2 regions of the Enterobacter cloacae complex sp. HYC033_NIDB genome follow, and region 1 is predicted to be linked to the other one. Evidence: predicted binding sites of a transcription regulator. Region 1 holds the regulator's gene; the other holds the start of a gene.
What was found. Region 1 encodes PurR, which represses purine synthesis genes. Its sites were predicted from a motif close to CANGCAAACGTTTGCNTG; they were not measured.
Positions count from the first base shown of each region.

Region 1 (4,424 bases):
CGCTTAGTGCATACAGCACCAGCAGCCAGGGCAGCATCTGTTGGCCTTCCCATTTTTGCAGCGCGGCGCGACAGCCATAGCCACCCACCAGGAAGGCGATGGTCTGTGGTACATAGCTCAGGCCGATAGCCGCCGGGCTGTAGCCCATGTCATGCAGAATGAACGGCGAACCGGTTAGCCAGGCAAAGAAGCTGGCAGAGCAGGCAGCATAAATCAGCACGTTACCGCGATAGGCTTTCGACCGCAGTAAAGAGGTAAAGGTGATGGGCTTTGCGTCCGGATGCGTCTCTTTTTTATGCGCAGGTTTAAGCCCGAAAGCAGGCAGCATCAGGACCAGCGTAATAGCAAAGAGCGTGGCGAAAATGGCCTGCCAGTCGAAATGCGCCAGGATCCAGCTGCCCAGTAACGGGGCAAGCGCCGGCGACAGGCCGACCAGCGGCATAATAGTGGCGAATATGCGGTTAGTGCGCGAGGCGGGGTAGTAATCGGTCACCAGCGCCTGCCAGGTCACCGCTGCGGCGCAGACGCCGACCGCCTGAATAAAGCGCAGCGCCAGCAGCCAGGCGGCATCGCGGACCCACAGCATGCCCAGACAGCCTACGGCAAAAATCGCCAGCCCCAACAACAGGACGGGCTTACGGCCAAAACGATCCGAGAGCGGCCCCCACAGCAATTGCGCAAAAGCAAAGCCAGCAAGGAACAAACTTAAACTGGCGCTGATGGCGGCGGCAGGGGTTTGCAAATCTTCCTGCATCGCGGCGAACGCGGGCAGATACATATCGGTTGCCAAAAAGCCCAGCACGCTTAAGCCGCCGAGCCAGACTAAAAATCCTTTCCTGGGTTGCACTTTTTTCTCCTGAGGAGGCAGGTGTACGTTGGCGCAGAGTGTAGGGAGTGCAAAGCGGCTTGTGAAACGCTAATATTTGGCGGGTGCGTTCAAAAAATTTGCAGGCTAAAGATGTGGTCAGATTATTCCCTTGAAGTGGTTGATGCCGTGGCGCGTAACGGCAGCTTTACCGGTGCCGCCCAGGAGCTGCATCGCGTTCCCTCGGCTATCAGCTATACGGTGCGCCAGCTGGAAGCGTGGCTGGCGGTCCCGCTGTTCGAGCGGCGCCATCGCGACGTGGAGCTCACGCCTGCCGGAGCGTGGTTTTTGAAGGAAGGGCGGTCTGTTATCAAAAAAATGCAGATCACCCGTGAGCAGTGCCAGCAGATCGCCAACGGCTGGCGCGGGCATCTCGCTATCGCGGTGGATAACATCGTTAAGCCGGAGCGGACCCGGCAGATGATCGTCGATTTCTATCGTCATTTTTCCGACGTCGAACTGCGTGTTTCGCAGGAAGTGTTCAACGGCGTCTGGGATGCGCTGGCGGACGGCAGGGCGGAGATGGCGATTGGTGCAACCCAGGCGATCCCGGTTGGGGGGCGCTACGCGTTTCGCGACATGGGCATGCTGAGCTGGACCTGCGTGGTCGCGCGCGATCACCCGCTGGCGGCGCTGGAAGGTCCGCTGAGCGATGACACCTTACGCAACTGGCCCTCGCTGGTGCTGGAAGATACCTCCCGCTCGCTGCCCAAGCGCATTACCTGGCTGCTGGATAATCAGCGCCGCGTGGTCGCGCCGGACTGGGAGTCGTCGGCCACCTGTCTGAGCGCGGGGCTGTGCGTTGGCATGGTGCCGGTGCATTTTGCGCGCCCGCGCATCGATGCGGGAGAGTGGGTGGCCTTGACGCTGGAAAACCCCTTCCCGGATGCCGCGTGCTGTCTGACGTGGCAGCAAAACGACGTCTCGCCCGCCATGGCCTGGCTGCTGGATTATCTGGGCGACAGCGAAACGCTGAACCGGGAGTGGTTGCGGGAACCAGCATAGCTGGCCCCGTAATGAGATTAACGACGGTAGTCGCGGAACGGACCGTCCGCAACGGAACGGCGTTCAATCAGGCGCGGGTGAACTTCAATGGACTGGGACTGTTCACGCTTGTTGACGATCCTGTCCAGCAGCATGTTGAAGGCCGTTTCACCCAGCGAATCTTTCGGCTGGTGAATGGTGGTCAGCGCCGGGGTAAAGAAGCGGGCGTTGCGCACGTTGTCATAGCCGATCACCGAGATATCCTGCGGGACGCGCAGGCCGAGTTCATCCGCCGCGCAGAGCGCGCCCATCGCCATGATGTCGCCGCCGCAGAACACCGCGGTAGGGCGATGCGGCTGGGAGACGATCTGCTGCATGGCGCGATAGCCCGACTCCGGCTCGAAGTCGCCCTGAACAATCCAGTTTTCCGGCACGGTGATCAGCGCCTCTTCCATCGCTTTCATGAAACCGGCCAGACGGCCAGCTCCGGTGTTACGCTCCAGCGGACCCGGGATCACGCCAATTTCACGATGACCGCGTTCTACCAGATAACGCCCCGCCATGTAGCCGCCTTCAAAGGCGTTATCAATAACGGAGTCGGTGAAGTCTGCGCGCGCTTCGCCCCAGTCCATGACCACCATCGGAATGTGGCGATACTCTTCCAGCATGGAAAGGACCGACTCAGGGTATTCAGAACACATTACCAGCAGGCCGTCGACGCGCTTTTGCGCCATCATTGACAGGTAAGCGCGCTGTTTTTCAATGTTGTTCCACGCGTTGCCCAGAATCAGGGTATAGCCTTTCTGGAAGCAGTTTTTTTCAACGGCTTCGATGATTTCAGCAAAGTAGGCCGCTTCACTGCTGGTGGCCAGCAGGCCAATCGATTTGGTGTGATTAACCTTCAGGCTGCGGGCGACGGCACTTGGCGAGTAGTGCAGTTCTTTGATTGCCGCCCAGACGGCATTACGCGTCTCTTCAGCGACGAAACGCGTTTTGTTAATAACATGTGATACGGTTGTAGTGGAAACGTTTGCGCGTTTTGCTACGTCTTTAATTGTTGCCATTAAATGTCACTCCAGACCATATCCTAAGCTCCTGAAAAAATTGAAGGTAAACGTTTGCCTTCTCTCACCCTTATCACGCAAACATGAGTTGCGACACGCCGGGAAAACGACACAGGACGTCAGGAGGGGGTCAGTGGCCGGTACGCTAATAAATTTAGCGTGGAATTTTGTCCTATCTTGATGAAAAGGGGAAGAGGTAAAGTGGATATCCGTTTAAATCCTGGAAGATTTTTGACCTGAACTGTGTAAAAATGAGCAAGCTCACTTTTCGTAGGGTGAATAAAAGGAGAAAAATTGATGAGTACCGATCTGAAGTTTTCGCTGTTTACCACCATTGTTGTTCTTGCTCTGATTGTTGCCGGTGGTTTAACCGCTGCACTGCACTGATTCAGGCGGAGGGAGAACTTTCTCCCTCTCTTGCCGCTATTGTTACCTCTCCGGCAAAAATCTTTTGCCAAAATGTTAACTTCTCATTTTTTGTGATTGATGTCATGCTTTTGACTTCTTAGTTCTGTGCCGGGTTATGGCACGGTATCCGGAGTCTCTTCATGAAAATCAATTTTCCCCTGCTGGCCCTGGCGATTGGCGCCTTTGGGATTGGCACCACTGAATTCTCCCCTATGGGGTTATTGCCTGTTATCGCCCGGGGTGTGGACGTCTCAATTCCTGCGGCCGGTATGTTAATTAGCGCCTACGCGATTGGCGTGATGGTGGGCGCGCCGCTGATGACGCTGCTGCTTTCCCACCGCGCTCGCCGCAATGCGCTGATTTTCCTGATGGCGATTTTCACTCTCGGAAATGTGCTTTCCGCGATTTCGCCCGATTACACCACTCTGATGCTTTCGCGCATTCTGACCAGCCTCAACCATGGCGCCTTCTTCGGACTGGGCTCGGTTGTTGCCGCCAGCGTGGTGCCAAAACATAAGCAGGCCAGCGCGGTAGCCACTATGTTCATGGGCCTCACCATCGCTAATATCGGCGGCGTTCCCGCTGCCACCTGGCTGGGAGAAGCCATCGGCTGGCGTATGTCTTTCCTCGCAACCGCCGGACTGGGCGTGGTCGCGATGGTTGCGCTGTTCTTCTCACTGCCGAAAGGAAGTGCGGGAGAACGTCCGGAAGTACGTAAAGAGCTGGCGGTGCTGATGCGTCCTCAGGTGTTGTCCGCGCTGCTCACCACGGTACTGGGGGCCGGGGCGATGTTTACGCTCTACACCTATATCTCCCCGGTGCTGCACGACATTACCCACGCAACGCCACTCTTTGTTACCGCGATGCTGGTGCTGATTGGTGTCGGGTTCTCGATTGGCAACTATCTCGGCGGGAAATTTGCCGACCGCTCCGTCAGTGGAACACTGAAAGGTTTTTTAACGCTGCTGATTGTCATCATGGTGGCGATTCCGTGGCTGGCGCGTAACGAAGTGGGTGCCGCGATTGCCATGGTGGTGTGGGGCGCCGCAACCTTTGCCGTGGTGCCACCGTTGCAGATGCGTGTAATGCGCGTTGCGCACGAA
Region 1 covers NZ_CP115123.1:2,874,937-2,879,360, forward strand. Annotated here, with positions in the region: gene punC (purine nucleoside transporter PunC) at 1-847, opposite strand, end outside; gene punR (DNA-binding transcriptional activator PunR) at 959-1,870, shown strand; gene purR (HTH-type transcriptional repressor PurR) at 1,888-2,913, opposite strand; gene cydH (cytochrome bd-I oxidase subunit CydH) at 3,211-3,300, shown strand; gene O1721_RS13895 (MFS transporter) at 3,462-4,424, shown strand, end outside.

Region 2 (4,424 bases), 1.8 Mb from region 1:
CACCACACCTAAAGAGGCACGTTCGTCCCACTCGGAAGTTTTCTCGTCCAGCTTGCCTTCGCACGCCGCCAGACACAGATCAACCAGATCGGACTTCATGCGCAGCATGATCGGCTGGGTTTCCGGATCGCCGAAGCGGCAGTTGAATTCAATCACCTTCGGGTTACCCTGCTTGTCGATCATCAGGCCTGCGTAAAGGAAACCGGTGTAGGTATTGCCTTCCGCAGCCATCCCTTTCACGGTTGGCCAGATGATGCGGTCCATGGTGCGCTGGTGTACTTCGTCAGTGACCACCGGAGCAGGGGAGTAAGCTCCCATCCCGCCGGTGTTTGGCCCCGTGTCGGCATTGCCTACGCGCTTGTGATCCTGGCTGGTCGCCATCGGCAGAACGTGCTCGCCGTCAACCATCACGATAAAACTCGCTTCTTCGCCGTCGAGGAACTCTTCAATCACGATGCGGTGGCCCGCGTCGCCAAAGGCGTTACCCGCCAGCATATCCTGCACGGCGGCTTCCGCTTCTTCGAGGGTCATCGCCACGATAACGCCTTTCCCGGCAGCCAGGCCGTCGGCTTTGATCACAATCGGCGCGCCTTTTTCACGCAGGTAAGCCAGAGCAGGCTCTACCTCGGTGAAGTTCTGATATTCCGCCGTCGGGATGTTATGACGCGCGAGAAAATCTTTGGTGAAGGCTTTTGAGCCTTCCAGCTGCGCAGCCCCTTCCGTTGGGCCGAAAATTTTCAGGCCCGCGGCGCGGAAGGCATCTACAACGCCGATCACCAGCGGTGCTTCCGGGCCAACAATCGTCAGATCGATATTCTCGTTTTGGGCAAAGCTCAGCAGCGCCGGGATGTCGGTTACGCCGATGGCGACGTTCTGTAGTGCGGGCTCCAGCGCGGTCCCGGCGTTACCCGGTGCCACAAAGACGGTTTCAACCTGCGGAGACTGCGCTGCTTTCCACGCCAGGGCGTGCTCGCGCCCGCCGTTACCAATCACTAATACTTTCATTTTCTGCTCCGGGAATTAATGGCGGAAGTGGCGCATGTCGGTGAAGATCATTGCGATGCCATGCTCGTCGGCAGCGGCAATCACTTCGTCATCACGGATTGAACCGCCAGGCTGGATCACACAGGTGATGCCCACAGCAGCGGCCGCATCGATACCGTCGCGGAACGGGAAGAAGGCGTCAGAGGCCATGGCGGAACCTTTGACTTCCAGACCTTCGTCACCTGCTTTAATACCCGCGATTTTCGCAGAGTAAACGCGGCTCATCTGGCCTGCGCCTATTCCGATGGTCATGTTCTCTTTGGCGTAGACGATGGCGTTGGATTTCACGAACTTCGCCACTTTCCAGCAGAACAGCGCGTCACGCAGTTCCTGCTCGGTTGGCTGACGTTTGGTGACGACACGCAGATCGGCTTCGCCCACCATACCCAGATCGCGGTCCTGAACCAGCAGCCCGCCGTTCACGCGCTTGAAGTCCAGGCCTGGAACGCGCTCTGCCCACTGGCCGCAAACCAGTACGCGCACGTTCTGTTTCGCCGCGGTGATTTTCAGCGCCTCTTCGGATGCTGATGGCGCGATGATCACTTCGACAAACTGACGGGAGATGATGGCCTGCGCGGTTTCTGCATCCAGCTCGCGGTTGAAGGCGATAATGCCGCCGAACGCGGAGGTCGGGTCGGTTTTGTAGGCGCGATCGTAAGCTTCCAGAATAGACGCACTTACCGCAACGCCGCATGGGTTGGCGTGCTTGACGATAACGCAGGCTGGCTCGCTGAACTCTTTCACGCATTCCAGCGCGGCGTCGGTATCGGCAATGTTGTTATAGGAGAGCGCTTTGCCCTGAACCTGCTGGGCAGTCGCTACAGAGGCTTCTTTTACCTCTTCTTCTATATAGAAGGCAGCCTGCTGGTGGCTGTTCTCACCGTAACGCATATCCTGCTTCTTAATGAAGTTCAGGTTCAGCGTGCGCGGGAAGCGGCCAGATGGATCTTTGCTTTCACCGTGGTAGGCAGGTACCAGGCTACCGAAATAGTTGGCGATCATGCTGTCGTAGGCGGCGGTATGCTCGAAGGCTTTGATGGCGAGATCGAAACGCGTTTCAAGCGTCAGGGACCCTTCGTTGGCATCCATCTCATTAATAATGGCGTTGTAGTCACTGCTCTTTACCACGATGGCCACATCTTTATGGTTCTTGGCTGCGGAGCGCACCATGGTCGGGCCGCCGATGTCGATATTCTCAACAGCGTCTTCCAGAGAACAGCCTTCGCGGGCAACGGTCTGGGCGAACGGGTAGAGGTTAACAACCACCATGTCGATGGGGGTAATATTGTGCTGCTCCATAATGCCGTCGTCCTGACCGCGACGACCCAGAATACCGCCGTGCACTTTCGGGTGCAGGGTTTTGACACGTCCATCCATCATTTCCGGGAAACCGGTGTAATCGGACACTTCGGTTACCGGCAGACCTTTATCTGCTAACAGGCGAGCGGTACCGCCTGTAGAAAGCAGCTCTACGCCACGTGCAGAAAGTGCCTGAGCGAATTCGACGATACCGGCTTTATCAGAAACACTGAGCAGAGCGCGGCGGACTGGACGACGTTGTTGCATGGTAAATCCCCTGGATTTCACGATTACAGAGAGCGTTAGATGAATTTTCCTGTGAAAAACTCATCTAACACACCTGACGAGGCATCCTTGTGAAGCGCGAGCATTTTAACGAAAACGTTTGCGCAACGCTCGCACATTTTTACTTTTTCGTATCATTGTGGATAAGTCTGTGCGTAAAAAGGTATAAGGCGGGGTTTTGCTGTGGAATGCAGCAGTCAGTCATTTTTCTGTCATTTAGCGGTTGCGGCCTGCGGAGAACTCCCTATAATGCGCCTCCATCGACACGGAACATGTGAATCACTTCACAAACAACCGGGTCGGTTGAAGAGAAAAAATCCTGAAATAACGGGTTGACTCTGAAAGAGGAAAGCGTAATATACGCCACCTCGCGACAGAGCGCTGAAGCGCGTCGCAACTGCTCTTTAACAATTTATCAGACAATCTGTGTGGGCACTCAAAGTGACATGGATTCTTAATGTCCTCGGACACTAAATGAATACCAAGTCTCAACGAGTGAACACGTAATTCATTACGAAGTTTAATTCATTGAGCATCAAACTTTTAAATTGAAGAGTTTGATCATGGCTCAGATTGAACGCTGGCGGCAGGCCTAACACATGCAAGTCGAACGGTAACAGGAAGCAGCTTGCTGCTTCGCTGACGAGTGGCGGACGGGTGAGTAATGTCTGGGAAACTGCCTGATGGAGGGGGATAACTACTGGAAACGGTAGCTAATACCGCATAACGTCGCAAGACCAAAGAGGGGGACCTTCGGGCCTCTTGCCATCGGATGTGCCCAGATGGGATTAGCTAGTAGGTGGGGTAACGGCTCACCTAGGCGACGATCCCTAGCTGGTCTGAGAGGATGACCAGCCACACTGGAACTGAGACACGGTCCAGACTCCTACGGGAGGCAGCAGTGGGGAATATTGCACAATGGGCGCAAGCCTGATGCAGCCATGCCGCGTGTATGAAGAAGGCCTTCGGGTTGTAAAGTACTTTCAGCGGGGAGGAAGGCGATAAGGTTAATAACCTTGTCGATTGACGTTACCCGCAGAAGAAGCACCGGCTAACTCCGTGCCAGCAGCCGCGGTAATACGGAGGGTGCAAGCGTTAATCGGAATTACTGGGCGTAAAGCGCACGCAGGCGGTCTGTCAAGTCGGATGTGAAATCCCCGGGCTCAACCTGGGAACTGCATTCGAAACTGGCAGGCTAGAGTCTTGTAGAGGGGGGTAGAATTCCAGGTGTAGCGGTGAAATGCGTAGAGATCTGGAGGAATACCGGTGGCGAAGGCGGCCCCCTGGACAAAGACTGACGCTCAGGTGCGAAAGCGTGGGGAGCAAACAGGATTAGATACCCTGGTAGTCCACGCCGTAAACGATGTCGACTTGGAGGTTGTGCCCTTGAGGCGTGGCTTCCGGAGCTAACGCGTTAAGTCGACCGCCTGGGGAGTACGGCCGCAAGGTTAAAACTCAAATGAATTGACGGGGGCCCGCACAAGCGGTGGAGCATGTGGTTTAATTCGATGCAACGCGAAGAACCTTACCTACTCTTGACATCCAGAGAACTTTCCAGAGATGGATTGGTGCCTTCGGGAACTCTGAGACAGGTGCTGCATGGCTGTCGTCAGCTCGTGTTGTGAAATGTTGGGTTAAGTCCCGCAACGAGCGCAACCCTTATCCTTTGTTGCCAGCGGTCCGGCCGGGAACTCAAAGGAGACTGCCAGTGATAAACTGGAGGAAGGTGGGGATGACGTCAAGTCATCATGGCCCTTACGAGTAGGGCTACACACGTGCTACAATGGCGCATACAA
Region 2 covers NZ_CP115123.1:1,056,121-1,060,544, forward strand. Annotated here, with positions in the region: gene purD (phosphoribosylamine--glycine ligase) at 1-1,005, opposite strand, end outside; gene purH (bifunctional phosphoribosylaminoimidazolecarboxamide formyltransferase/IMP cyclohydrolase) at 1,021-2,610, opposite strand; rRNA gene O1721_RS05065 (16S ribosomal RNA) at 3,174-4,424, shown strand, end outside.
Region 2: purH (bifunctional phosphoribosylaminoimidazolecarboxamide formyltransferase/IMP cyclohydrolase) is a predicted target of PurR. The motif match lies at 2,718-2,735, and genes of this name have one in related genera.